3 regions of the Sedimentibacter sp. MB31-C6 genome follow, and region 2 is predicted to be linked to each of the others. Evidence: a T-box and tRNA genes for the amino acid it is inferred to sense, from the RefSeq annotation. Region 2 holds a T-box; the other regions hold tRNA genes.
What was found. A T-box is a leader RNA that pairs with one kind of tRNA and senses whether it is charged. The one in region 2 lies ahead of serS (serine--tRNA ligase), so its partner is inferred to be a tRNA-Ser.
Positions count from the first base shown of each region.

Region 1: it has a tRNA-Ser gene. The T-box ahead of serS (serine--tRNA ligase) is inferred to sense a tRNA for this amino acid. The anticodon was not compared.
Region 3: it has a tRNA-Ser gene. The T-box ahead of serS (serine--tRNA ligase) is inferred to sense a tRNA for this amino acid. The anticodon was not compared.

Region 1 covers NZ_CP142396.1:1,664,128-1,674,678, forward strand. The annotation lists gene U8307_RS07945 (heavy metal translocating P-type ATPase) at 1-435, shown strand, start outside; gene U8307_RS07950 (DegV family protein) at 805-1,677, shown strand; tRNA gene U8307_RS07955 (tRNA-Ser) at 1,818-1,907, shown strand; gene U8307_RS07960 (methyl-accepting chemotaxis protein) at 1,992-3,707, opposite strand; gene dhaS (dihydroxyacetone kinase transcriptional activator DhaS) at 4,145-4,687, shown strand; gene U8307_RS07970 (hypothetical protein) at 4,684-5,748, opposite strand; gene U8307_RS07975 (radical SAM protein) at 5,962-7,338, shown strand; gene U8307_RS07980 (CCA tRNA nucleotidyltransferase) at 7,531-8,799, shown strand; gene U8307_RS07985 (ABC transporter substrate-binding protein) at 9,217-10,215, shown strand; gene U8307_RS07990 (ABC transporter permease) at 10,249-10,551, shown strand, end outside.
Region 2 covers NZ_CP142396.1:2,037,634-2,048,184, forward strand. The annotation lists gene U8307_RS09720 (DUF445 family protein) at 11-4,132, opposite strand; gene fusA (elongation factor G) at 4,355-6,421, shown strand; gene U8307_RS09730 (hypothetical protein) at 6,542-6,961, shown strand; T-box leader at 7,100-7,301, shown strand; gene serS (serine--tRNA ligase) at 7,350-8,627, shown strand; gene U8307_RS09740 (thioredoxin family protein) at 8,734-8,973, opposite strand; gene U8307_RS09745 (permease) at 9,004-10,008, opposite strand; gene U8307_RS09750 (ArsR/SmtB family transcription factor) at 10,032-10,316, opposite strand; gene U8307_RS09755 (arsenate reductase ArsC) at 10,534-10,551, shown strand, end outside.
Region 3 covers NZ_CP142396.1:283,933-294,483, forward strand. The annotation lists gene U8307_RS01415 (ABC transporter ATP-binding protein) at 1-664, opposite strand, end outside; gene U8307_RS01420 (biotin--[acetyl-CoA-carboxylase] ligase) at 915-1,895, shown strand; gene U8307_RS01425 (biotin transporter BioY) at 1,936-2,484, shown strand; tRNA gene U8307_RS01430 (tRNA-Ser) at 2,503-2,590, opposite strand; gene hemZ (coproporphyrinogen dehydrogenase HemZ) at 2,670-4,151, opposite strand; gene U8307_RS01440 (glutaredoxin family protein) at 4,265-4,522, opposite strand; gene U8307_RS01445 (MBL fold metallo-hydrolase) at 4,572-5,192, opposite strand; gene dtd (D-aminoacyl-tRNA deacylase) at 5,203-5,652, opposite strand; gene U8307_RS01455 (RelA/SpoT family protein) at 5,690-7,876, opposite strand; gene U8307_RS01460 (adenine phosphoribosyltransferase) at 7,978-8,490, opposite strand; gene recJ (single-stranded-DNA-specific exonuclease RecJ) at 8,520-10,442, opposite strand; gene U8307_RS01470 (LapA family protein) at 10,414-10,551, opposite strand, start outside.

The DNA.
Region 1 (10,551 bases), 370 kb from region 2:
CTTGGGATAGATGAAGTATATTCAGAACTTTTGCCTGCTGATAAAGTTGAAAAGCTTGAAGAAATAAATAGTGTGAAATCTCCTAAAGGAAAGTTAGTTTTTGTAGGAGACGGTATTAATGATGCTCCTGTATTGGCAAGGGCAGATATTGGAATGGCTATGGGAGGTTTGGGCTCTGATGCAGCTATTGAAGCAGCTGATATTGTAATAATGACAGACGAACCTTCTAAGATAGCAATGTCTATTAAGATAGCAAAAAGAACTAACAAGATTGTATGGGAAAATATTATATTTGCTATAGGGATTAAAATTGTATTTCTTGCTTTAGGTGCTTTTGGATTAACATCTATGTGGCAAGCAGTTTTTGCAGATGTTGGAGTAGCTGTAATAGCTATATTAAATTCAATGAGAGCCATGAATGTAAAAAAAATATAACAAGTCAAAAAGATGTCTCTCCACCGTTGTAGGTGGGGAGCTTTTTTATTATATAGGAAAGTTCTTCTTTCCTATATAATAAAAAACGAGGATTGCAAAGGACGGAACGTCCTTGCCGTTAAGGGGGGTGCTCAGTAAAAATGCTTTAATAAAGCATTTTTACGCCGAAGGGGGACATAGGTCCCCCTAGCGGCGTTGCGAAGCAACTCTTTTTAAATGAAAAATACTAAATTCATGTATAAGTAAATATATTTCTATTGTAATGAAATTTGCATTATGGTAATATTAAAAATGAATAAGTATGTTTTAATATGTCGCATAAATAAATTTAGCAAAATAAATCTAAATAATAAACAGGGGTATAGTAAAATGAAGAATTATGTAATTTTTACTGAGTCAACAACAGATCTTCCAGCATATATGGTGGAAGAATTAGGTATAGAGGTAATACCTATGACATTTGGTTTTGATAATGAAACTTATCTTAATTATTCCGATCATAGGGAGTTGGGTATACTTGAATTTTATGAAAGAATTAAAAATGGTGAGAGATCAACAACAACACTTATTAATTCAATGACTTTTATAGAATATTTTGAGCCTATCTTAAAAAGAGGAGACGATATATTATATATAGGATTTTCCTCAGGATTAAGTGGTACATATGAATCTTCCCTATTAGCAGCAGAACAATTAATGGAGAAATATAAAGGCTCAAAAATTTTATGCGTTGATACTAAAGCTGCATCTATGGGAGAAGGGCTATTAGTGTATTCAGCAGTTAAAAAGAAAGAAGAAGGTTTAGATATAGAACAGCTTTATCAATGGGTCGTGGATAACAGATTAAAGTTATGCCATTGGGTTACAGTAGATGATTTGAATCATTTGAAACGTGGTGGAAGAATTAGTGCAGTAACAGCTACATTAGGATCTGCTCTTAATGTAAAGCCTATTATACATGTAGATGATGATGGTCATTTAATTCCAGTAGCAAACATTAGGGGAAGAAAAAAATCAATTCATGAATTGTTAGAGCATATGGTTGAAACATGTACAAATCCAGAAGAACAAGTTATATTTATAAGCCATGCAGATTGTTTTGATGATGTTGACTACTTAGCAAATATCATTAAAGATAAACTACATGTAAAAGATGTAATATTGAATTACATGGGTCCAGTTATAGGCTCTCATACAGGACAAGGAGCAATTGCATTGTTTTTCTTTGGCACTCATAGATAAATAATGTAATTGTGTTAAACAATGAATTATTTTAGTTAAAAAGATAGTTGTTGTATATTATTGGTTATATGAAAAGTTTGAAAATTAGTTGACATTTATTGATAATAAGGGTTATAATAATCTTTGCTGTAAAGCACATAGGAGAGTTGTCCGAGTGGTTGAAGGAGCACGCCTGGAAAGCGTGTATACGGGGAACCGTATCGAGGGTTCGAATCCCTCATTCTCCGCCAAATATTAAAAAGGTGTACAGGATTAAAGTCCTAGTATTTATAGTGAGGGTTTTGAATGTAAAATTCAAGACCCTCGCTTTTTTATTATTCAGATTCTATAAGATTAAATTTAGAAATAAGTTCTTTTAAAATATTAGATTGACCAGATAACTCTTCGCTTGCAGCTGCACTTTCCTCAGCAGTAGCGGCATTTGTTTGAACAACTGATGAAATTTGTTCTATTCCTTGGTTTATTTGAACAATTGCTGCAGTTTGTTCTTGCGAAGCTTCTGCAATTTCATTAATTAATGAAACAGATTCCATAGTTACTTTGGCACTCTTATCTAAAGAGCTAGCTGTTTTGTCAGCAATTTGAGATCCGTTTTCAACAGCTTTAATTGTTTCTTCTATTAAAACAGTAGTATTTTTTGCTGCTTCAGCTGATTTTCCAGCAAGGCTTCTAACTTCATCAGCTACAACTGCAAAGCCTTTTCCAGCTGTACCTGCACGAGCAGCTTCTACTGCAGCATTTAATGCAAGAATATTTGTTTGGAATGCTATATCTTCAATAATTTTGTTAATTTTTGAAATTTCAGAAGATTTTAAGGTAATTTTATTCATAGCTTCTACCATTTGATTCATCTGATTATTACTGTCATGCATTTCCTTTCCCGTAAATTCTGCCTTTTCATGTGCTGCTTTTGCATTTTCTGCATTTTTACTTACTTGTTCTGTAACTTCAGCAATGGATGCAGATAATTCTTCAATAGAACTTGCTTGTTCTGTTGCTCCCTGAGATAGTGCCTGAGCTGCATCTGAAACTTGCTCAGCTCCACTATACACCTGTTCTGATGATTGGTTTATCTGTAGTACTGTGGAATTTAAATTAGAAATCAGAGCATCCATACTATCTTTCAGTTTTTTGAATTGACCTTCATATTTTTTATAGAGTTCTATTCTTAAATTTCCTTTAGATATATTATTTAAAGCATCAGAAATTTCATCTATATAATCTTGATAATTTACTAATCTATCAATTGTTAGATTAAAGGCATTTGCAAGTTGGCCTACTTCGTCTTTTGATTGAACTGAAAGTTCAATATTGAAATTACCTTCTGCTATTTGTTGTGCAGCTACTGTAACTTTTTTGATAGGCTTGGAAATCCCGTTACTGATAAAAATGGTAAAAACAGCTGCAAGAATTAGTATAAATATTGTTAATATTACTACAGATCTGATAGTAGCTATCATTCCTTTATTTAAAATACTATTTACAGATTCGATGGGTACACCAACAAAGTAAACACCTATTATTTGTTTATTATTGTCGTACATAGGAGTATATCCGGTCATATATTTAGAACCTAATATATCAGCTTCACCAAAGTACATATTACCTTTTGAAATTTCTTGATATGCTTGTCCATTCCTATCTAATTCAGTACCAATTACTCTTTCGTTTTTGTCATCTTTAATAGTGGTTAATACTCTAGTGAATTTGTTATCATTTTTTGTAAAAACAGTTGCAAGGACATCCATATCCTGAGAAAACTTATCAATATACTCAAATTTTCCTCCTATAGACTGATTTTTGTCGTCAATTAATTCACCGTTAGTATTTAAACTGAGTGAACCAAATTGCTCTTCAAGGTATGTTTTAAGCATACTATTAGAACTTGTTAGTCTATCCTCAATCAATGTATTAATAATATCATTGGTAACGTTAAAACTTTGAAACAATCCTATAGTAACAGTAAGTATTGAAGAAATTGTGATTAAAGTAATAATTATTAATATAAGTTTTCCTTTTAAACTTTTCATTATGCTACCTCCTGAGAATATCTCATATTTAGTATAATTCTATTGCAATTGTCTTACATATTTTTTTACATAGTGTTTCCTCCTTTAAATTATATATATTATATTGCATTATATACCACAAAATCCTACATTTCAAACAAAAAATACAAATATATCCAATGTTATTTATTTTTTCATTATATTTTAATAAAATTTCAATAGAAGATGAAAAATATATGGAAATAAAAGTACAAAAATTTACGTAATATTGAGTAAATTTTTGTACTTTTTAATTATGTATTTAATTCAAGTTGTTAGATTTAGTTTTTTTAAAAACCTGTATTATTGTTGACATTTTAATAAAATATAATATAATACTAATTAATTAAGATGTGAATACAATATAGTGTTGAGTAAATGTAAATACACCTATTTGTAAGCAGAGGGGTGATAAGATTATGTCAGATTCTCAAATAACTAAACGAGCATTGGCTGATGCTATGAAGGAATTAATGTCTGTTCGTCCAATGAAGAAAATTAGTATAGGAGACATTGTTGAACGCTGCAATATGAATAGGCAAAGTTTTTATTATCATTTTAAGGACAAATATGATTTAGTAAATTGGATTTACTATACAGAATTTGTTGTAAAAGTTAAAGATAATTTATCTATGACTTCTTGGGAGTTTTTAGAGAAAATATGTGAATATTTTTATGATAATAAGAAGTTTTATACAAATGCATTTAAAGTTTCTGGTCAAAATTCATTTTCTGAATATTTTGTTGAAGTATTACATCCCATTTTAATTGTTCATTTAAACGACGTTTTTAATAAAAAGAAAAATGTAGATTTTTATGCTACTTTTTTTGCTGATGCTATAAGGGTTTCTATTTATCGCTGGTTAATAGAGGGAGCTAAAATTCCGCCTAAGGAATTTGTTAGTTTAATAAAAGCAGCTTTAACTGGAGCTGCTGTAAAGTTAGTAAATGATTTATATTAATCACAATTTGTACTTTGCTTTTTCATAGTTTTAGATAGAATTTCTTCAAATTTTATTGAACGAGTATTGTAACTAGTGATATTGTTTATATTAGATATTGATACCTTCCCATTACTTTTAATACATAAAAAACAGGATTCAACAGATATGTTTTTGTCGACATGAGCTATATCATTATAAAAATCCATAAGAATAACAGGTGCATTTCCTCCTAATCTTGAGTTAGAAACATATGAATTTACTTTTTCTTCAACCTTTTCACTACAATTTTCGTCTTTAATTAAAAATGCAAAATGTAAATCTATCTTATCTAACTCTGTAATATAATTTCCATTTATAATTTCATTATAAGATTCATAATTATAGTATCGATAAACACCATATAAACATTTATTTTTGCGCAAATACTTTATAGTAGATAAAAGGTCATAATTTTTTTGAATTGGAATTATTGCTGAATCTAAAATAAATAACATTATATTGGTATATGATTTTAATTTACATAAATTATTAGGCTTCAAGTATTTTGGGTTAAGGAATGCAACAAAAGCACAGTCTTTATTTTGTTCTAATATTGGAAAAAGATAATCCAATTTTATATGATTGTTTTCTATCATAAACATATAACTGTATATACCTATTTTTTTTCCTTGTTGAATTAAATTTAAAACTTCAGTATTTGTAAGTTGATTTTCGATTGCTTCATTAAAATCAAATACAATTGTCCATGGAATATTATATCCATGACTCTTTTCATAATTTCTAATACTATTTGCACCATAAGTCCAACTTCTATAACCAATATTCATTCCAAAATCAGTTAGTATATTATGATTAACATTTTTCACAGTTTTTTCTATGATTGTATAATATGAACTGTTATCATTATTTAATATATCATGAGCCAAGTTAAAGAAGTCTTTTTGAAAATGTCCAGTAGCAAAATATTCTCCTAAATCTAATAGATTCCTAACACCTCTTTTAGGATTATCGTTAATATAGCGTAATCCACTTCTTACTGCAGTTTTAATTACTGTACATAAAAGTTCTTGATTCATCATAATTTTTACTCCAATAGAATTGTTTTATTATAATATAAACCTTATTGAATAAATATAAAATAGACAAATTTAATAAATGTCAAAAAAATAGACAATATTTTTATTTGTCTAAAATTTTGACAATATATAGAAATGTCTAATGAAAATATTTATTATTTATATTAAAATGTGAGCATAAAGATAATTATATAGTATTTAGTGAGGTGTAAAATTATGAGTGATTTAAGCATAATTGAAAATTTGCAATCCTATGGTTTTAAAAAAGTTTTAGCTTATTTAGATGCAGACCCTGATAATAATATTCCTAAAATATTAGATTGGGTAAATAAATTTGATAAGGATAATGTAGTAGAAAGACAAATGAATTCAATAAAAAGAGCTTTAGATGATACTGATGGCAACTGGTATAAGTTAGTTAAAAGTCTGTATGATGATATTGATAAAGATGTAAGAAAAACTATGTTTGAAAACTTTATTGTCAATGCTACTATTATTGGTGGTCAACGTCAAAAGAGGGCAAGGCAAGAAAATAATTGTAATATACCATGGGCTATTTTAATGGATCCTACCTCTGCATGTAACTTGCACTGTACCGGATGTTGGGCAGCTGATTATGGTAATAAAATGAATATGGATTTAGATACATTAGATAGCATTATTCAACAAGGTAAAAAATTAGGAACTTATATGTATATTTACTCTGGTGGAGAACCTTTGGTACGTAAGGATGATATTATTAAATTATGTGAGAAACATGACGATTGTGCTTTTTTAGCTTTTACAAATGCCACATTAATTGATGAAGAATTTGCAGATGAAATGTTGCGAGTTAAAAACTTTTTACCTGCTATTAGCGTAGAAGGATTTGAGGAAGAAACTGATTTTAGACGAGGTGATGGGACTTACAAATCAGTTATTAAAGCCATGAATATTCTTAAGAATAAAAAGTTACCGTTTGGTATTTCTTGTTGTTATACTAGCAAAAATTCTGAAATTATCGGCAGTGAGGAATATATAGATGATATGATAGAAAAAGGAGCAAAATTCGCATGGTTTTTCACATATATGCCTATTGGAAATGACGCAGTACCAGAGTTGTTAGCAAATGCAGAGCAACGTGAATTTATGTATCATCAAATTAGAGAGTTCAGAAAGACTAAACCAATATTTACAATGGACTTTTGGAATGATGGAGAGTATGTTAATGGATGTATAGCTGGAGGACGAAATTATTTGCACATTAATGCAAATGGAGATATTGAGCCTTGTGCCTTTATTCATTATTCTGATACTAATATCCATGAAAGTACATTGCTTGAAGCTTATAAAAATCCATTGTTTATGCAGTATAAAAAGAATCAACCTTTTAATAATAACCATTTACGACCATGCCCGTTGTTGGATAATCCAGGAAGGTTGTCAAATATGGTTGATAATGCAAAAGCAAAATCAACTGACATGAAAAACCCTGAAGATGTACACAAATTAAGCGAAAAATGCTTAGATGTTGCTAACAAATGGGCACCAGTAGCAGATGATTTATGGGAGGAATCACAGAGAGATTGTGTTAAATGTACTGCATGTGAATAAATAATAATATGACACGTCTCCCTCGGTATGCATACAATGCATACCCTACAATGAAAATACGGACCTGTAGGGGACGCATTGTATGCGTCCCGCGATTATGCCTGAGAACTATTATTATATATAAAAGTTCTTTTTTTCTTGCTTAAATAATTATATTAGTTATAATTAAATAAAAGGGGGTGAAGGAGCAATATGAATTTTAAAATTGATATGCCTAATGAAGTTAAAAAAGCTTTAAATATATTGTGTGACAATGGATTTGAAGCATATATAGCAGGAGGCTGTGTTAGAGACAGTATTATTGGGACGGTTCCTTCTGATTGGGACATAACAACTTCAGCACTTCCAGAGGAAATAAAAAGCTCTTTTAAGGGATTTAGAATAATTGAAACAGGGTTAAAACACGGTACTGTTACAGTTATTATCAATAATATGCAATTAGAAATTACGACATATAGGATAGATGGAGAATACAGAGATAATAGAAGGCCAGAATCTGTTTTATTTACAGATAAAATTTCATTAGATTTAGAGAGAAGAGATTTTACAATAAATGCTATGGCATATAATGGAAATGGGTTAATTGATTTAAATGATGGTATAAAAGATATTAATTTGAAACAAATAAAATGCGTTGGATTACCTGATAAAAGGTTTAATGAAGATGGATTGAGGATACTTAGAGCCATGAGATTTGCTTCTACATTAAATTTTATGATAGAAGAAAACACTTCAAAAAGTATTCATAAGAACAAAAATCTTTTAAGAAATATTTCTGTTGAACGAATAGTAATTGAATTTAATAAACTCCTAACAGGAGAAAATTTCACAAGTGTAATGATTGAATATAAAGATGTAATATCAGTATTTATTCCTGAAATAAATGAAATAGACATAAAAACTTGGCAGTATACTTTAAAGCTAATGACAAATGTTTCTAATGATTTAGTATTGAGATTAACTATGTTGTTTATTCAGATAGAAAAATTGAATACAAGTGTTCCTTATATTTTAAAAAGATTGAAATATGATAAGTCAACTATAAAGACAGTTGAAATATTAATGACAAATTATAATAAAAATATACATCCAACATATGTTAATGTTAAGAGATGGCTCAATAAACTAGGAAAAGAAAATTTAATATATTTGTTAAAAATTAAAATAGGTGCAATGAAAAGCTTAAATATAGATGATGAAGCAGAATTAAATAAAATTTATGAGACAGAAAATATAATGGTTGATATAATAGAACAAAATCAATGCTATAGTCTAAATAACATGAACATTACTGGCAAAGATTTGATTGAAATTGGAGTTCGTGAAGGCAAAGAAATTGGATTGATATTAAATGTTCTATTAAACAAGGTTATAGATGAGGAAATAGAAAATAATAAGAAAATTCTTATTGAATATGCAAAGGATATAATAAATAATTTAAAAGTATCTATTGACAAATAAAAATAATAATGTTAAACTCCTAAACAATAATACAAAAACGAAACTGTTGAAGCGAAGATTAAACCAATATGTGCACTTACAGAGAGCAGGGAATAGATGAGAGCCTTGCAGAACGCAGTATGGCAAATGGATCGCTGAGGGTGAGGTGAAAGGGTAAACCGAGTATCTGAAACGTGTGCTTACGTTACAAGGCAGAAAATGTGTTGGCATTTTTGTTAAAGTGGATTGATTTTCAGTCAATTAAGGTGGTACCGCAGGAGTTATAACCTGTCCTTTTTAAGGACAGGTTTTTTTTGTATGGCTAAGCAAGTCAACTGCACCGAATTCTAAGTTTATGCGATGTAAAAGCAAATATATTTGTGAATGAAACTGTGAGTTTTTGTACTAAAAATTTGAAAATAAAAGGAGAAGAAAAAAATGAAAAAATTATTTGCAATTTTAATGATAGCAGCAATGTTATTAGCTTCTTTAACTGGATGTAGTACAAAGGCAAAAGGGGCAGAAGGTGAAGAATCAACAAAAGACAGTGATGATAAAATAAAAATAGGTATTGTTCAGCCAGTGGAACATCCATCATTAAATCAAATAAGAGAATATATTATTATTGGTTTAGAAGAACAGGGTTTAAAGGATAAAGTTGAAATAACTTACAACGACGCACAAGGTGACCAATCAAATATTAATACAATAGTATCTCAATTTGTTGGCGATGAAATGGATATTATAGTTCCTATTGCAACGGCTCCTGCTCAAAGTGCAGCTGCAGCAACAAAAGATATTCCTATAGTTTTTGCAGCAGTAAGTTATCCAGTTGATGCTGGATTGGTAAAGGATGTTAATATTACTGATGAAAATATTACAGGTGTATCGGATGCTATAGATATAAAAGAAATATTTGAATTAGCTTTAACATTGACTCCTGATATAAAAACTTTCGGTTTTATATATAACACTGGAGAAATAAATTCTGTTTCAAGTATTGAAGAAGCAAAGAAATATTGCGATAAAAATGGGTTGAATTATGTTGAATCAACGATAACAAATTCTAGCGAATTATTGCAAGGAGCTCAGTCTCTTATTGGAAAAGTTGATGCGATTTTCACTCCAACTGATAATACTGTTGCATCTGCAATGCCAATTCTTTCAGCAGAAGCAATGAATGCAAATATTCCAGTTTACACTGGCGCAGATTCCTTAGTTGCTGATGGAGGTTTTGCTACAGTAGGTGTTGACTATAAAGTGCTTGGAAGACAGGTGTCAGAAATGATAAAACGAATAATAGATGGCGAAAAAATATCAAATATACCAGTTGAGACTTTAAATGAATATACGAAAATAATCAATATTTCAACAGCAAAGGAAATTGGTGTAGAAATTTCAGAAGAATTAATTAAAGAATTTCATATTATTGAATAATGCAAATAAATGGAGGAATTTAAGTTGAGTTTAGTGTCTATTATAGGAGCAATTGAATTAGGGTTAGTTTATTCATTACTTGCTTTTGGAACATATATATCATTTAGAATATTAAATGTGGCAGATTTAACTGTAGATGGCAGTTTTGTTTTAGGAGCGGCTGTTTCAGCAGTGTTTACTTTTAAAGGAATGCCAATTACAGGTTTGATTTTAGCTATCTTAGTGGGGGCTATTGCTGGTATAGTAACAGCATTATTGCAAACAAAGATGGGTATTCAACCTATTTTAGCTGGAATATTAACTATGACTGGATTGTATTCAATAAATCTTATGGTA
Region 2 (10,551 bases):
AATGCGTCCCCTACATTTTAAACTTACCACCTATCACTTTTAATATTGTAACTGTAAAACCTACATACATGTTTATACCAAATACAAATCCCCCTAAACCATATAACATCAGTTTTTTGAAGTATTTATCAGCAAAAGAATTAAACATTTCGTGAATTTTCTTAGGCTCCATATTTTCTATTTCTTCACGGGCAATTTTGTCAAGTTCTATTGATTTCAGTAACTCATCTATATTATTTCTTACACTGTTAATTGACGAATTAACGAAAATATTTAAAAAATATGATTTTGTTTTTTCATCTATAAAACTAAAATTACAATTAGTTGATTCATTCAACAATGAACTATAAAAATTTTTCAAATGAATTTCTGTTTTAGGATTATTTAATAATTTCATTACAAATAATTCTGTTGATTTCATAAATTCATCTTTATCAATAAATTCACTTAAATTATTTTGTGATACATATTCTTTGTATTCTTTTATTAAAAAACTAAAAGAATTTTGTAAATTATCATTTTTATTTAAAATTATTATTAGGTTGTTAACAATTATATTAATATCTTCTTCAGTAACATCTTTAAAAATTTTTTTAAAAGAACATGACTTGTAAAATTCTTCTACAATAAAATTTGTAGTTCTATCAACAGCTGCAATTATTTCTTCTTTATTATTTTTTAAACTTTCAGACAAATAAGAAAATATAACTTTCAGCTCATCTTTATATAAAGTAAATGTATTGTTAATATCATTTAGAGACATAAATTTTAGCAAAGAATTTAAATTAACTTTTTCTATTTTAAATACAGTTTCTTTTATAATTAGTTTTAATTTATCTTCAATGTTTTTAACATTATCCAAGTCAGATAAATAATTATCTATTATACTCTTTATTTGTATTTTATTTAAGAAGTTATGCAAGTTATCAACCTTGCTTTTATATAATTTATCATTTAATAGATTATATACAATATGCAGAACTTCATTTTCCTTATCATCCATAAATTCAGGGATTTTATTAACAATTATTTTATTCATTAACTTGTCAATTAGTTCATCGCCGCCAATTAATGAATACATGCCCTTTTCTAACACACCAAGGTGATTTTTAATTTCAATTTTAACCTTTGTTGATATACTATCTTTTTTTGTTATAACGTTGTTCTTTATTGAAAGTGACAGTTTATCTAAAAGCATAGGCACTTTACTATTAATATAATTCTTTAACTTACCTTCAAACAAATCTTCGAAATTTTTATTTTTCTGAAAATAATTGTTGAAAAGTTTAATAATTACATTAGTTATATTTTCTCTATAATTTTCAGATATAAGTATTTCATGAATTTTATTATTAACTATTAAAATTAATTCTTCATTAGTTTCTGTACTAATAATCTCAGATAATGGTCTATTAATATATGCTTGATATTTATTATTATATTTCAGCAGACTGTTTTTAATTTTCATTGGATTATCTAAAAATTCATAGGTCTTATTATAATGTTTATTAAATTTTTTTGAAACTGAAATATTTATCTTATTTTTAAACTTCGAGCTATCTAAGTAAGAAATTGAATTCGAATATAATAAATTACCAATTTTTTTTTGATTATCTAATAGTAAATCTGTACTTATAGCACTTAAATTACTAATATTTGAATCAGTAAGTAGGGAAGATAATTTTATGTTACTTATTTCATTATAAGTAAAATTTCCTATGGAATTTTGATTATTCAAAATTAAATCTCTTGTAAACATATAAGTTTTATTTATAATATTATTCTTATTGTTCACCAATAATTTATTTAAAACTTCATAGTTATTTGCAGAAATACTGCTAGTTAGGCTACTTCTGATTTTCTGTTCATTTTTTATAAATAATTCATTAATACTTTTTTTGCTAAGAAGATTATTTTCTATATAAAATGCAGTGTTTTTTGCAAAGATCTTTTGATTTTTAATTATATATCCTAAGGAAAAATTTTTGAGAAACGGTAGTTTGCTCAATATCTTTTTCTCTTTATAAGGTTTAAAAATCATATTAATAGCAATTGCATTTGTTGAAAAACCAACTAATGCATAGGTAATCATATTTATAATATTGATATGACCTGGATTAAGAGGAACATTTTGAAAAGCAGCCAATATAATACCTGCTACAACTCCAAGTATTCCACCAAAATACATAATAGGCTTTAGCTCACGACCTATAAAATCATTGGCAAAATCAACAAGTTCATCATCGTTTAGTTTATTTAAATTTTCTGCAACTATATTTTTAACAGATCCTTCAAGAATTTTGTCCATATTGTTGATTATGTAGTTTTGTAATGCTTTAGTGCTATTCTTATTCAAATTATCAATAGAATTTAATTTGTCTATTAATAATGACATATTTTTTTCTTTAATTTTGTTAGATTCACTATGATACTTTTTATTAATATTATTAATAAGAAGTTCATGAATCACAGGATTGTCTAATTTTTTATTAAAATCAATTTTTATAATGTTGTTCTTTATTAGTTTTTTAATTTCGCTTGAATTTTCATTAAGTTGAGTAATAAAAATATTTTTGATTTCATGTATATTATTTTTAAATTTTTCTTCATTTAGTAAATCACCAACACTTTTATTAGTAATGTTACTTAAATAAATGTTCACCTTATTTTCTATATTATTATGAAAATAATTAGATGAAATAATTTTTTTAGATTTAGTTATAAGATTAGTTATTGTTTTTTTTGAAAGTAATTCTTTAGGTAAAAAATCTTTAACTTGTGATTCTAGTATATAATATAAAAGTTGGTTGAAAACTACCTCGAAATGGCTATTTATGTAATTAGTTATAAATATAGTTGTTTTTATTGAATCTATTGAATTGTTTTCAGCTTCTGCTACTATTTCCTTAATAGATAAATTATTCAGTAAATTTATTATTTTTGCACTTATACTACTGCTTAACATCTCGGGTTCAGAAATACTTTTAACATAATCAATGACTTTTTGAACTATATTATATTTTGAGCTTAAATTATTAAAATAAGAATCTTTTATTGTTGATAGAAGTTTACCTTTTAAACCATCTGATTCCTCGATAACTTCATCTATAGAATTATTTATAATTTTGTCAATATTATTATTGTTCTCATTTAACCATTCAATTAATTTTTCAGTTAGAATTGGTATGTTTTCTAAAAGGTAAAGTTTCAGGCTCTTTTCAAAGTTTGCATCTAAAATTTGGAATATACTTTTATCACATTTTTCACCATATAAAAATAAAGAGTTAGACATTTCATATAAAATATTCTGACCTTTATGAGAATTAATAAAGTCTACAAACAATTGAGATAATTTTATTTTTTCTTCTTCACTAAGATTAATAATATCTTTAATTTTTTTATTATAAAAAATTTCTTTTCCAGCAACTAATGCTTTATTAACTTCCGTGGTTTTATAGATATTTAGAATTTTATCATTTATATTGTTGTTATTAACTATATTTTCTAACTCATATAAAATGTTTGAAACGATGTTTTTCTTTGATTTTTCCAAATTACCAAGTATGTTTGCAATCTTTATATGACTGATTTCATTATATAAATTATTTAAAACTTCATCAACGAAATCTGAGTTTTCAATCATAGATGTTATGGAAGAAATTATTGAATTAGTTATTTTAGTTAATTGTTCTTCTGTAAAAACTTCTTCAATATTAATATTATCTATAAAAAAATATATTAGTTCAGAGAGGAATTTAGTTATATTATTCTCTAAAAACTCACCTGTTTTTTGTATTGTTGAGTCAATGCCCCTTATATCAGAAATACTATTATTTTCAATTGAATCATATAAAAAAATAGTAAAAAAATCATTAGTTAGAGCTTCGAATTTTGCATTGAATTTTTCATCATGCAATATTTCGTTGATTTTATCTTTACTAATTATATCATTTTCAATTATATTGCTAAGATTGTCTATAAATTCATTTCTAGTTTTCTTAATGACACCTCCAATTTTTAAAGGAGTATATTCTTTGAATAACATATTAATAGCATAGTCATTAGTTATATATCCTGAAGCACCACCTAAAAATGCTTGTATTATGTAATTAAATATAATGTCTTTCATCATATTTTCCTCTCATAGATCTTAAAAAAATTATATCATTACTATTAAAATTGTGCAAAAAAATTATCAAAATTTGGTACTTTATTTTATTGAATATTTTATTGTATATTAAAATCTATTGAATTATACAAATAAGTTTATATATTAAAATTATATTGATTTTTAACCTAAAATAATGTAAAATAATATAAATACGCAGAATCATCAATAGGAGGAAATTAATAAATGAAAACGTATAACATTGACAAAATTAGAAACGTTGCCCTAATCGGTCATGGAAGTTGTGGAAAAACTGCATTTACAGAAGCACTTTTATACATAACAAAAGTAACTAATCGTTTAGGAAAAGTTGAAGATGGTAATACAATATCAGATTTCGATAAAGAAGAAAAAGATAGACAGTTTTCAATTGGTACATCTATCATACCTGTAGAGTATGAAAATACTAAAATAAATTTCCTAGATACTCCAGGATACTTTGATTTTGTTGGAGAAGTATATGGAGCCATGAGAGTAGCAAGCGGAGCTGTAGTAGTAGTTGATGCAAGTTCCGGTGTAGAAGTAGGGACAGAAAAGGCATGGAAATATGCTGAAGAAAGAAATATGCCAAGAATCATCTTACTTAATAAAATGGATAAAGAAAACGTTGATTTTGATAAAGTACTGGAAGAATTAAGACAAAAGTTTGGTAAAAAAGTAGTTCCATTTGCAGTTCCAATAGGAAAAGAAGAGTCCTTTAATGGATATGTAGATATTATAAGAAGACAAGGTTATATTCTTGATGGAAAGGTATGTGTACCTAAAGATGCTCCTTCTGATGCAATGGATAAAGCTGAAGAATTACGTGCTGAATTAATGGAATCAGTTGCAGAAACAGATGAAGAAATGCTTGAAAAATTTTTCAGTGGCGAAGAGTTCACCGATGAAGAAATACATAATGGATTAAGGCAAGCTGTTATGACAGGGGATTTAGTACCTGTTGTAGTTGGTTCTGCTTCAAGAGCAGTTGGAGCTAATTTACTAATGCATATGATTGTAGAATACCTACCAAGTGCAGAAGATTTAAAAGAAGTTAAGGGAACGAATAATGGAAAAGAAGAAGTTCGCAAAGTTAGTCCGTCTGAACCGTTATCAGCACTTGTATTTAAAACTATTGTTGACCCGTTTGTAGGTAAAATTTCTTTATATAAAGTTTTATCAGGTGTTCTTAAGAAGGATATGGAAATTTACAATGCGAGTAATAGAGAGACAGAAAGAGTCGGAAATATATTTTTCCTAAGAGGAAAGGATCAAATTGAATCTTCAGAAATATCATCAGGAGATATAGGAGCTACATCAAAGCTTCAAAACTTCAAAACTGGCGATACGATTTCATTAAAATCTAATCCTATTGTTTATGATAGTATAGATTTCCCTAAACCATGTTACTTTATGGCGGTTAGTGCTACTACTAAGGATAATGATGAAAAAGTGGGAATTGGTCTTAATAAATTAAACGAAGAAGACCCAACTTTTACTTTAGAAAGAAATGTCGAAACAAAGGAACAAATTATTGGTGGACAGGGAAATATGCAATTATCAGTTATTGCAAGTAAACTTAAAAATCATTATAAGGTTGATGTAAATTTAACTAATCCTAAAGTTGCTTATAGAGAAACAATTAAAGGTAAATCTGATGTTCAAGGTAAACACAAAAAACAATCAGGTGGAGCAGGCCAATATGGAGATGTTCATATTAGATTTGAACCAACAACAGAAGAATTTGAATTTACAGAAGAAATATTTGGAGGTTCAGTTCCTAGAAACTATATACCAGCAGTTGAAAAAGGATTAAGAGAATGCTTAGAAAAAGGCGTTTTAGCTGGTTGTAAGGTTGTTAATATGAAAGCAACATTATATGATGGTTCATATCATGATGTAGACTCTAATGAAATGGCATTTAAAATAGCAGCATCTCTAGCCTTTAAAAAAGGTATGATGGAAGCTAAACCAGTTCTTCTTGAACCAATAGCTAAAGTTGAAATAAACATTCCTGATGAGTACATGGGCGATATAATGGGTGACATGAATAAAAGAAGAGGAAGAATCCTCGGGATGGAACAACAACAAGATGGAACTCAAATGGTACTTGCAGAAGCACCAATGGCTGAAATGTACACATATGCTATAGATTTGAAATCCATGACTCAAGCAAGAGGAAGCTTTACAATGGAGTTCTTAAGATATGACGATATGCCAAACAATATGGCAGAAAAAGTTATTGAAGAATATAAAGCAAAGAATGATAATTAAGTTTAAAAATCAAACAACAGATGCGTTGGGGACAGTCCCCAACGCATTAATAATTTTTTAAAAAAACAGAGGTTATAGCAATTCTATAAAATAGCTATAATTTTATTAGGAGGGAACGGTATGTTTGTTAGTAATACTAAGGAATTTATATTTAGAAATGCTAAATATATTTTACTATTAACATTATTGGTAATATTATTTTTTCTAAACGTAGAGAAGCAAAATCGTTTAAATGAACTTTTAATTGATAAAGGTATTAAAGGGACTTATATTATGGGTGATGAAATGTCAGGAGATGCTGAATATTTAGTTTTTGATAAAACTAATTATTATAGGTATAAGCAATTTAATTTTTTGGAAAAAGGTGAATATGAGAACATTGATAAAAATGTCTATATTTTAAAAAAAGATCCAAAAGAGTATGTTGTTTACAACAAACAGGAAATTTATTATTTTAATTTAAAACAGAATAGTGTTCATTTTTATTCTAAGATAGAAGATGTTTCTTTATTTATTAATGTAGTACCTGATAGAAATTAAAGAAGGGGCTAGTAACTAGCTTAACATTAAACGTCTAGGATATAATATCGAGAGGTTTTTTTATGATTTTTCTATGTATTTAAAATTTCATTTGCAAATTATATAAAATAGTATATAATATAGGGAAATAGAAATAATTAATTAACAATGATAAAAGCTACGATTTATGAATTTCTGCAGAGAGCCGATGGTTGGTGTGAATCGGTGAAAGGAAAAATCTTTCCACTTTTGGAGTTATCGGTGATAAATCGAGGGTTGGTACCCTTTATAGTACTTACGAGTGGTCAGTTATTCTAATAACTGGCAAATTGAGTGGCACCACGAATCTTTCGTCTCATAGTAGATGAAAGATTTTTTTATTTATATTTAAATTTATGGGAGGAAAAATATGTTAGATTTAAGATTTGTTAGAGAAAATCCTGAATTAGTAAAACAAAATATTAAAAATAAATTTCAGGACAATAAGCTGCCTTTAGTAGATGAAGTATTAACTTTAGATATTGAAAACAGAGAAACAATACAAAAAGCTGATTCATTAAGAGCAGAAAGAAATAAAATATCCAAAGAAATTGGCGGATTAATGTCAAAAGGGAAAAAAGAAGAAGCTGAAGAACTTAAAAGAAGAGTAGTGGCCAATCAAGAGGAACTAGCTCAATTAGAAAAGAAAGAAAATGAATTAGAAAAAAGAATACAAAAAATAATGATGACAATTCCTAATATCATTGACCCAAGTGTTCCATTAGGAAAAGACGACAGTGAAAATGTTGAAGTTCAGAGATATGGTGAACCTGTAGTTCCTAATTTTGAAGTACCATATCATACTGATATCATGGAAAAGTTTAATGGTATTGATTTAGATAGTGCAAGAAAAGTAGCTGGTAATGGATTTTATTACTTAATGGGAGATATAGCAAGACTTCATTCTGCAGTGATATCATATGCTAGAGATTTTATGATTGATCGTGGATTCACATATTGTATTCCGCCTTTTATGATTCGTAGTGAAGTTGTTACAGGAGTTATGAGTTTTGCTGAAATGGATGCAATGATGTACAAAATAGAGGGAGAGGATTTGTACTTAATTGGTACTAGCGAGCACTCAATGATTGGTAAGTTCATCGATACTATATTACCAGAATCAAAATTGCCACAAACTTTAACTAGTTATTCTCCATGCTTTAGAAAGGAAAAAGGAGCTCACGGTGTAGAAGAAAGAGGCGTTTATAGAATACATCAATTTGAAAAACAAGAAATGATAGTAGTATGTAAACCTGAAGACAGTATGATGTGGTATGATAAATTATGGCAAAATACTGTGGATTTATTTAGAACATTAGATATTCCTGTTAGAACATTGGAGTGTTGTTCAGGAGATTTAGCTGATTTAAAAGTAAAATCAGTTGACGTTGAAGCTTGGTCTCCAAGACAGAAAAAATATTTCGAAGTAGGAAGTTGTTCTAATTTAGGGGATGCTCAAGCTAGACGTTTGAAAATTCGTGTTAATGGAGAAAAGGGCAAATATTTTGCGCATACATTAAACAATACAGTAGTCGCTCCTCCTAGAATGTTGATAGCATTTTTAGAAAATAATTTAAACGAGGATGGTTCAGTTAATATTCCAGTAGCATTACAGCCTTATATGGGTGGAAATACTATAATAAAATAAAAAAAGTGAGCAGTATATATAGATTTCCATTAGTATAAATAATACTCCTCTTTGTAATAAACAGCATTTTCGTTTGCTAAAAGAGGAGTTGTTTTTCTTTATTCTACTATTGCACCTTTTTAAGTGCCTTTACTATATCTTTGGGTTTTAACACTTTACCAAAAGACACTACCTTTTCATCAATTACTAGTGCTGGAGTTTGAAGCACTCCATAAGATACAATATCCTTCATGTCTTCTATTTTTACTATTTCTGCTTCGATTCCCAATTCCTTTACAGCATCTTCTGTATTTTTCTTTAAAGCTATACAATTTTTACAACCTGAACCTAAAATTTTAATTACCATAATAAATCTCCTTTTATTATTTTTTAATAATTATATAAATATATATCCGAATGCATTAAATGCATAACCGATTATAATAATACCTATTGTTACTAAGCCGACAAATATTCCTAAAAGCTTAACCTTGACAACTTGTTTTAGCATTACTATTGATGGCAGAGACAATGCAGTTACTCCCATCATGAATGAAAGAGCTGTTCCCAATCCAACACCTTTCAATACAAGAGCTTCAGCAATTGGCAATGTTCCAAATATATCAGCATACATTGGTATTCCGGCAAAAGTTGCTACGAGAACTGAATACCACTTATCTTTACCTAATATTGCAGATATTAAAGATTCTGGAATCCAATTGTGAATAGCAGCACCAATTCCAACGCCTATTAAAATATATATCCATACTCTTTTTACTATTTCCAATACTTGTTCTTTTGCAAAATCAATTCTGTCATGAACAGTTAATTCTTCCTGCTCTGTTTCAAGAACCTTATTACCGTATACAAATGGTTCTACATAATCTTCAAGTTTTAATTTGCTTATTATAGTTCCACCTGCTACAGCAAGTATTAGACCGACAATGACGTATGCTATTGCAATTTTCCAATTAAATATACTTGCAAGTAAAATAACCGAAGCTAAATCTACTAGTGGTGAAGATATTAAAAATGAAAATGTAATACCTAATGGTAATCCTGCACTTGTAAATCCAATAAACAAAGGAATTGAAGAGCAGGAGCAAAATGGTGTAACTGTTCCAAGCAATGCACCTAAGATATTACCTGTTATTCCACTAAATCTTCCTAATATTTTTTTAGTTCTTTCAGGAGGAAAATAACTTTGTATATATGAAATTGCAAATATCAAAACTGATAATAGTATAAATATTTTTATTACATCATATATAAAAAAGTGAATACTTCCACCTAGTCGTTCATTAATACTTAAATTAAATACATTTTCTACTAAAAGCTTTATTAAATTGTAAAGCCATTCCATTTTAAGTAATTGGTTATTCAACCATTCAAATATAAACAATTCAATTCTCCTTAATCATTATTTTACACTGATTTTTCAGCTATATTGTTTATGAAATCTTTTAAAATTACAAGGTTATTTTTATTAATAGTATATTTAGTCCAAATTCCATCTTTTCTGCTGTCTACTAAGCCACTTTTACATAGAATTTTCATATGATAAGACAATGTAGGTTGTGTTATTTTAAACTCTTCCAAAATAATACAAGCACAAAGTTCTCCTTGAGTAAGCATTTCAAATATTTTAACTCTTGTTTCATCTGAAAGAGCTTTCATGTATAATGCATAATTTTCATATTTTTCAGCCAATTTTACACCTCTTTTATTAATTTGACATATAGATAATTATCTATATGTATTATATTCATCATATTGATAATTGTCAATATGTTTATGAAAATTTTTTTGAATATAAAACTGATTTTACATAGATTTTACAAAAAATATGATATTAATACATTGACATATAGTTATATATCAATATATAATTTGATAAATTAAATGATTAATGTAAAGGAGAATTATAGTGAGTAATAATAAACCA
Region 3 (10,551 bases), 1.3 Mb from region 2:
TTACTTCTTTCATTGTTCCGTCAATAACGATTTCGCCTTCATTAAGTAGCAAAATCCTGTCACTTAATTTTTCTACAACTTCTAAAATATGTGATGAGTAGAATATCGTTTTACCCACCTTTTTTAAGCTTTGCATAATTTCTTTAAAAACTAAAACAGTATTTGCATCAATACCACCTAAAGGTTCATCTAAAAATAAAATATCAGGATTATGAAGCATTCCAGTTATAATTGAAAGTTTTTGTCTCATACCTTTAGAAAAAGTATGAATTCTTCCATCGATAGCGTCCTCTATCCCAAAAATACTCATCATTTCCTTGCCTTTTAACACTGCATTGTGAGAACCGATTCCATATATCATTCCAATAAAGCTAATATATTCAAATGCAGTTAAATTATCATACATATCAGATATTTCTGGAACATATCCAATTCTTCTTTTATAATCAATCTGACCTTTAATATTTTCTCCAAAAACGTATATTTCTCCATCATATTCATCTATTAATCCAAGTATTAGCTTAATTGTAGTACTCTTTCCTGCACCATTAGAACCAATATAGCCAATAATCTCACCGCTATTTACACTAAAGTTAATATCTTTTAATACTTCTTTCTGTCCAAATCTTTTATTAACATGTTCCAATTTTAATACTTCTAACATGATTTTCTCCTTGATTTATTAATTTCAATATTAAATAATTATATCACAAATTGTCGGACTGATTATCCACAACCTATTTATTATATCATATAATTATGTTTTATTTTGTTGCAAGTAAAAATTAATATATCATAATGTTAAAATTAATACCTTTTAAATTTGTATTTTGTATTGTTAACTATTATAATATTTTGGTTGACAATTAAGTTAAGTTTCTATATAATACTTTTAGAATGGAGGTGAGTTTAAATTGACTGTTAAAAATGAAGTTTTACATATTTTAGAAGAAAACAAAGGTAAAAACATCTCTGGTCAAGAATTAGCTAATATATTATGCGTTTCAAGAACAGCAATTTGGAAGGCCATTAAATCACTACAACAAGAGGGTTACTTAATTAATGCTGCATCAAACAAGGGGTATTCATTATCATATACCTCAGATGTTATATCTTCTGAAGGTATAAGATTATTTTTATGTGAAAAGTTTAAGAATATTCCTATTTCTGTTTATAAATCATTGTCTTCTACTAATACTGAAGCAAAAGCAGAAATAATACAAAAAGGTATTCATGGGACTGTTGTTATTTCTGAAGAACAAACAAATGGACGTGGAAGGTTTGGAAGAAAATTTTTTTCACCACCAAATACTGGCATATATATGAGTATTATTTTAAAACCTAATTTGAATATTTCTAATTCTGTTCTGATAACAACAGCAGCAGCTGTAGCTGTGTGTCTTGCTATAGATAAATTTACAGAAAAAAAACCTCAAATAAAGTGGGTTAACGATATTTATATTGAAAATAAAAAAATATGCGGAATCCTCACAGAAGCTGTTACGGATTTTGAAAGTGGTACGATAGATAGTATTGTAATTGGTATAGGATTAAATGTAAAAACAGAAAATAAAACTTTTCCAAATGAATTACAAGAAATAGCTGGATCGATTTTACAAGATAATGATAATTTTGCTATAAGGAATAAATTAACTGCTGAAATAATTAATAATGTCTTATCTACTTGTGAAAAGTTAGAAGAAAAAAAATTCCTAAAAATTTATAAAGAACGTTCAATGATATTGGGGGAAAATATATTTTATAAAAAAAATAATAAGTGGATTGAAGGGTATGCCCAAGATATTGATGAAAATGGAGGCTTAATAGTATCTCAAAATGATGGACAACAAATAATTTTAAAATCAGGAGAAGTATCAATTAGAAAAACGAAATGAAATATAAAACACAAGAAATTTAATTTAAGGGGAAACGACAATGAAATTAAGTATTAATGATATAACACAAACAGGTATATTTACTGCTTTAACAGCAATTGGAGCTTTTATAAGCATTCCAGTAGGGCCTGTACCCATAACTTTACAAACTTTTTTTGTTTTGTTATCTGGTATTATTTTAGGATCAAGGAAAGCTATGTTCTCTCAAATAGCATACATACTATTAGGTTTAGTTGGTCTTCCAATATTTGCAGGATTCTCTGGTGGACTACAAACTATAACTAAACCAAGCTTTGGTTTTTTAATTGGATCTGTTTTAGCTGCTTATTGTGTTGGCAAAATTACAGAAAAAAAATCAGATTCTACTACAAATATGTATATAGCTGTTATTATTGGAACTTTAATTATATATGCTATTGGAATTCCCTATATGTATTATATACTAAATATAATGTTGTCCAGTAATCTACATATTAATCAAATTTTAAAATTAGGAATGTTAATGTTTATTCCTGGTGATACAATAAAAGCTATTGTAACTGTATTATTAGGTAGTAAACTACAAGGAAAATTAAATAAAAGAAACTAGAATTTTACATGAAAACAACGGAGAGTCAGGGATTCGAACCCTGGGTCGGGTATTAACCAACACGGCTTTTCGAGAGCCGCACCTTAAACCTCTCGGACAACTCTCCATATCATAATTCTAATACTATTTTATATTAACGAAACTACCTTCTGTTGTCAATGTGAAATTTTCATAATATACATTATCTAACTAGGTATTTCTCTTATTAAATCAATCTTTTTTTCTATTATTTCGTCAATTCGATTATTGTAGTCATCTAAACCTTTAAAATTATGTATTGGTTTATGCCTGTCATTATTAACCATAATTTTACTTGAAGCTCCAGCTCCGCAAGCAAGTATTGTTTCATTTTCTTCAATTATTATCATATTATAAATGCATTCTTTATTTTTAATTGCAAAACCTACATTTTCTAAATTTCCTTTTATATTTTTTTGCCTATACATATAATATGGTTTATAATTATTTTCTAAGCACCTTTCCTCAACTATTTTTTGCATATTTTTAAGTAAATTATATTCTTTAGAATACTGTAAGCTTTGTTTTGTAAGTAGAGAATTTCTCTTATAAGCTAAAGCATGAACAGTTATATTATCAGGTTTAAGTTTAATAATTTCATTGATAGTATGATTAACTTCATTTTCATCTTCATTTGGCAATCCTAATATTATATCCATATTTATAGAGTTGAATTTTATTTTCCTAGCTAATAAGTATTTATCTTTTATATCTTTCACACTATGTTTTCTACCTATTATATCCAAAGTACTTTGTTTCATTGTTTGAGGATTTATACTAATTCTATTTACATAATTCTTTTTTAAACAATAAAGCATATTTTCATCAATTGTATCTGGTCTTCCAGCTTCAAATGATATTTCTTTAATTGATGATAAATCATAATATTTTCTAATTGAATCAAATATCATATTAATTTGTTTTTCATTTAAAATAGAAGGAGTTCCTCCACCTATATATATTGAATTTAATTTTAAGTTTTTTTCTAAGGCTAGTTGAATTGATTTTTCAATTTCGTATTTTAAAGTTTTTAAATATTTTTCAATACTACCTTCTTTATTTATATAAGAAGTAAATGAACAGTAACTACATTTTGTAGGACAAAATGGTACACCTATATACAAGTTATAATTTTTATTCCTATATTCTTTTTTAATGTATTTCTCTTCGATTTCTAATACATCCCACAAAAGCTTTATTTTATCTAAAGAAACTTCGTATGTATCTTTTAATATTCTATTAATTTCAGCTTTACTTTTGCCAGAATTTTTCGCGACAAATAAAATTTTTACTGGCCTTACTCCAATCAATAATCCATATTCTGGAGTTATCTTATAATAATTTTTAAATACATTATGTACAGATTTAACAACTACTATTTTTTTAAGTTTCTTCTCATTTTCTTTTTCCAGTATTATATCTTTACCTTTTATTTCAATTTTGAACAACTCCTCATTATCTTTATATAATTTAGCTTTTCCAACAAAGTCATCATTTTGTTTTTCAATGATAGTAAACAATCCTAGCCCTGTATTTTCACTTATTTCGCTAGTATCTCTTATTTTATACTTTATATTTAAGTCAAATACTCGTAGAGCATTTCTGACTTCATATTCAAAATTGTGTCCTTCAAAATAAAAATTAATCATATGTACTCCTATCATTAAAAAAGTTATTCTAATTATAACAATAATTTTAAGTATAATCCATAAGTTATTTATGCAAAAAAAAGGCTTACTTAAAGCCTTTAGGATTTTATATATTATAATGCTGCTTTTAGTACAGATTCAATTTTTTCTTCATTAGGCACACCTTCATGAATTTTTACATTATCAACATAAAATGTAGGTACATAATAATAGTCATACTCTGCACATACTTGAACATTTTGCGACTCTTCAATTTTATCTATTATAATATTATCATATTTAGGATTGTTGCTTTTTAAATCTTCAATAATTTGTGATGCCTTCTTGCAATGAGGACAATTCTGCAAATAAAACATGGTAACTTTTTTCATTGTATAATCCTTTCTTTATCATATATTTTTTTAATACAATAACAAATATTTAATTTACAAACGGGTTCCCTAATTTTTCAGATTTTATAGTTGTAGGTGAATTATGTCCAGGATACAATATTATATCATCATCGTATTTAAATATTATTTCTTGAATTGAATTAATAATTTCATCGAATGACCCACCTGGTAAATCAGTTCTTCCAATTGATTTATTAAAGAGAGTATCACCAGTCATCATTATATTATCTACTTTAATACAAATTCCACCTTTAGTATGTCCAGGAGTATGAATTATATCAAATTCCAAATCACTCATTTCAACTTTATCTCCGTCTTTAAGTTTTACATCTGGATTTATAGATAAGTTCTTTCCAAACATAACCTTTGAGAAATTAGATTTGCTATCATTTAAAGTCTGCACATCTTCTTCATGTACATACACAGGTATATTGTATTTTTCTACTAATTCATCGACTGCTCCAATATGATCTCCATGAGCATGAGTTAATATAATCATCTTTGGATTTAATCCTAGTTCATTAATTTTTTTATCAATTCTATCAAATTCTGCCCCCGGATCAATTATAGCTGCTTCTTTAGTTTTATCACTTCCAACAATATAACAATTTGCATAATATGAGCCAACAGCCATTGCTTCAAAAATCATAAGTATCCTCCTAAAATAATTTTTTGCTATCTAGTAATATTGTAACAGGCCCATCATTTATTAATTCTACTTGCATATCTGCTCCAAATTCACCAGTTTCTGTTTTAATCCCATTATTTTTAAAATTTTGAATAAAGTTCTCATAAAGTGGTATTGCTAATTCAGGTTGAGCCGCATTAATAAAACTAGGTCTTCTGCCTTTTCTTGCATCTCCTAGCAATGTAAACTGAGATACAATTAATATGCTACCTTTAACATCTATTAAACTTTTATTCATTTTACCATTTTCATCTTCAAATATTCTTAAATTTGTAATTTTATCACACATATATTCTACGTCTTTTAAGTCATCATTGTTCTCAATGCCGAGTAAAAGCATTATTCCATGGTTTATACTACCAATTATTTTACTATCTACTGAGACCTTTGCGCTTTTAACACGTTGAACTACACTTCTCATTTGTCCACCTACTTTTTAACATATATCATTTTATCTTTTATTTCTTACTTCTGTATACTTCTAAAACTCCGTCAAGTTTTTTGATTTTTTTAATTAAGTCCTGTATCTCTTTAGTTTCATTTATTTCAAAAGTTATGTCTATTATAGCAATTTTGTCTCTACCTATCCTTAAATTCAAGGAAACGGCATTTAATTTTGCTTCTCCATATAAACCCGTTAAATCTTGCATTAAATTTGGTCTGTCTATGGATTTTATTTGTATTTCTATCAAAAATGTAGCTTTTTTCCCTGTATCCCATTCAACTTCTAAAAACCTTTGATCCTCAGAATCCCTTAAGTCATGTATATTTGTACAATCTGATCTGTGTATAGATACTCCTCGACCTCTTGTTATATATCCAACAATTGCATCTCCAGGTACTGGACTGCAACATTTTGAAAATTTAACTTTTATATTATCTATTCCTTTTATTATTACACCTGAAGCGTGCTTTTCTTTCTGAGAAAGAGGTTTTTCTAATATTATTGAATTCTTCTCTATATTTTCAAGTTTTTCAAGTGCTAATTTATCCTTATTCTTTTCTAAATATATTAATTTTAATCTATTTACTATTTGAATATCAGTAATTCCACCGTTACCTACAGCAGCATAAAGATTACTAATAGAATACATGTTGTATTTTTCTGCAACAGTTTTTAACCATTCTTCTTTTAAAAAATCTGAAACAACATAACCTTGTTTCTTGATTTCTCTTTCTACTAATTCTTTACCTTTTTCAATATTAAATTCTTTATCTTTTTCTTTAAAAAATTTTCTAATCTTAGCTTTCGCTTGACTACTTGCAACAATTTTCAACCAATCTCTGCTTGGACCTATACTAGATTGAGAAGTTAATACTTCTACTTGATCACCATTTTTCAACTTTGTATCTATCGGTACAATTCTTCCATTTACTTTAGCTCCAACACATTTATTACCAATAGCACTATGAACTCTATAAGCAAAATCTATAGGTGTTGAATTAATTGGCAAATTAATTACTTCTCCCTTAGGAGTAAAGACAAAAACTTCATCTGTATATAAGTCAATTTTCAATGATTCCATAAATTCTTGAGGATCATTAGTTTCTTGCTGCCATTCAAGCATTTGCCTCAACCAATTCAATTTTTCTTCAAATTTAGTTTGATCATCAATTCCTTCTTTATATTTCCAATGTGCAGCAATACCATATTCAGCAGTTCTATGCATATCCAAAGTTCTAATTTGTATTTCAAAAGGTTCTCCATCAGGTCCTATTACAGTTGTATGAAGGGACTGGTACATATTTGGTTTAGGCATTGCAATATAATCTTTAAACCTTCCTGGTATTGGCTTCCATAGGGTATGGACTGTACCTAAAGCACCATAGCAATCCTTTATAGTATCAACAATAATTCTTACAGCAATTAAATCGTATATTTGATCAAAGGATCTTTTTTTATAATACATCTTTTTATATATGCTATATAAACTTTTAGGTCTACCTTTAATTTCTCCATGAATATCTGCTTCTTCAAGCTTTCCATTAATTATTGATATAATTTGATTTATATAATCTTTTCTTTTCTCATTTTTTTCTTGAACCTTCTTTTGTAAATCTCTATATCCATCAGGATCAAGATATTTTAAACTTAAATCTTCTAATTCCCATTTTATTGATGCCATACCTAAGCGATTTGCTATAGGAGCATATATTTCTATCGTTTCCATAGCTTTTTGTTTTTGCTTTTCTGATGGCATATATTGAAGGGTTCTAATATTGTGTAAGCGGTCAGCAAGTTTTATAATTACAACTCTAATATCTTTAGACATGGCTATTATCATTTTTCTTAGAGACTCAGCCTGGCGTTCTTCTTTATTTCTATATTTAACTTTACTTAACTTTGTAACACCATCAACCATATTTGCGATTTCTTCACCGAATTCATTCTTTATCTCATCATAGGTTATGCCAGTATCTTCTACTACATCATGTAATAAGCCAGCAGCTATAGTCTGAACATCAACATGTAAGTCAGCTAAAATAAGCGCGACATTATAAGGGTGAGTAAAATATCTCTCCCCTGAAAACCTCATTTGTGCATTAGAATGAGCCATTTCTGCAAAATTATATGCCTTTATTACTACTCCAATGTCAACATTTGGACTATATGATTCTATTTGATTTATTATATTTCCTAGCATAAATTCACCACTTACTATTAAAATACCTATATTTTGTGTTAATTTAATTATATGTTTTTAAATATAGACGGTGAGCATAAAATGCGCTCCCTACATTGTTTCTAGTATTTAATTAGGGATTCTACCCTATAATTTGCAAGTTTGTCTCTTCCTTTTAATTCTTCTAGTTCAATTAAAAAACCTAAACCTGCTACTACACCACCAAGCTGTTCTACCAGCTTTGCTGCAGCTATCATTGTACCACCTGTAGCCAATAAGTCGTCGATAATTAATACTTTCTGTCCTGGTTTTATAGAATCTTTATGAATTTCTAGTGAATCCGAACCATATTCTAAAGAGTATTCATATTTTATTGTATCTCCAGGTAATTTACCTGGTTTTCTTACAGGTACAAAACCAGTTCCTAATAAATAAGCTAACGGTGTTGCAAAAATAAACCCTCTTGACTCGGGTCCAACAACTAAATCCACTTTTACATCCTTAAACTTTTCAGCCATTTGGTTAATACTTTCCTTTAATCCATCTGCATCCTTCAACAATGTAGTTATATCCTTAAAACTGATTCCTTCTGTTGGAAATCCATCAATAACTCGAATTTTCTCTTTTAGATCCATAATTCCTCCGCTTTATAGCTATTTTTAAATTATCTCTTAATATACAATATATCATTTTTCAATACATATTGAATATTTTCATTCTTCTTTAGTATGCACATAATTTCTTCAGCAGTTGTTTTTGTATTATATATTTTATTTAACTTTTCTACAAGTAAAAATATATCAGTTTTAATTATTTTTGATTTCGATTTATTAATCATTGAATTCAAAATTTTATTTTTGTTTTCATCTACAATATAGTCAAAATCTTCAGGTTCTCCAACATTTAATAAAACTAACTGTAAGTTACTCTTACCATTATACTCATTATTTTCAATTGAAACAATGTAAGATGATGGCTTAGTTAATACTTTTTCTAAAATATTAATTTTACTAAAACCAATAACAGGTAACTCTTTATTTTTATCTGATAGTCTAAAACTTAAATGATTTTGATTTTTTCCTACCCTTCGAATATCTTTTATATTAGATTTTTTAAGAGCAAAAACTGGTTTAGGATTACCATGTCCAAATGGTTCAAACATTGTTATTTCATTATATAGCTTATATGATATATCTTTACATTCAATAAATGTATCTACTACTATATCCTTAACTTTATCTTCTTCTGATATGTTCGTTTCTATATAATTGTTGAGTTCGCATGCAAATTTGCTAATATTTTCTTCTTTAATTGTTAAACCTGCAGCCAACTTGTGTCCACCATATTTAACTATATATTGATCTGCATACTTAAAAGCTTCATAGATATTTAAATAATTCATACTTCTTGCAGATCCCTTGCCTATTCCATCTTTAACGGAAATAACAACAGATGGTCTATCGTATTTTTCAGTCAATTTAGAAGATACTATTCCAAGAACTCCTTCATGCCAGTTTGTCCCAAAAACTACAAGGATATTTTTTTTGTATAATAAATCTGCTTCAATTTTTCTTACAGCTTCTTCAAAAATATCTTGCTCAGTTTGTTTTCTATAATCATTTAATTTTTCCAGTTCTTCAGCTAATAATGTTGCTTCTTTTTCGTCCTGAGAAAGCATAAGTTTTATAGCCTTTTTAGCTGAGCTCATTCTTCCAGCTGCATTAATTCTTGGAGCTAAAATAAAACCTATATGATAGGATTCTATTTTTTTACTCTTAATTCCTGAAATTTCAATTAATTTTTTTATACCTATAATCTTAGTTTCATTTAATTTCTTTAATCCATTATAAGTTATAATTCTGTTATCACCTTTAAGTTCAACTATATCTGCAACAGTTCCAAGACATGCAAGCTCTAATAACACATCCTCAACATCCTTGATTTTCAAATAATTGTTTAAATACCTCAAAAATTTAAAAGACAGTCCTGCTGCGCATAACTGCTTATTTTTAGAAGGACAATTCTCTTGTTTTGGATTTATAATGGCAAATGCTGAGGGTAATATATCGCCACATTGATGATGGTCTAATACTATTACATCTTTATTAAGTTCAGTAATTTCTTTTATTTTTTCAACTTCTGCAATACCACAATCAACAGTTATTAGTAAATCTATATTTATTATATTTGTTTTTAATTTTTGAATAAATTCAGAACTGATGCCATATCCCTCAGTTTCTCTTTCAGGCACATAATAGGATATATCTGCACCAGCCCTTGATAATAGAATAACAAATTGACTTATTGAAGTAACACCATCAACATCATAATCCCCGTAAATTAAAATTCTTTCTCTTTTATTTACAGCTTCTAAAATTCTCTTACAGCCTTTTTGTACATCTTTATAATTCTCAGCATCTTCAAAATATTTGAAGTCTGGATTCAAAAATTCCTTAATTTCATTTTCATTACACAAATTTCTATTTAAAAGAACTCTTGAAGATATATCAGTAAGTTTAAACTTTTTACTAACTAAGTCTACATCTTTTTGTTCAAAATTATTCACTTTCAACTTCACTTTTTTCATTACTTAAATCAATACCTTCGTCTTTATTATCTGTTTCTTCATTTGCATTTTGTAACTTGTCATTTAATTTTTTAATTGTTTCTACATGTACATTGTTTGTTTCCTCTAG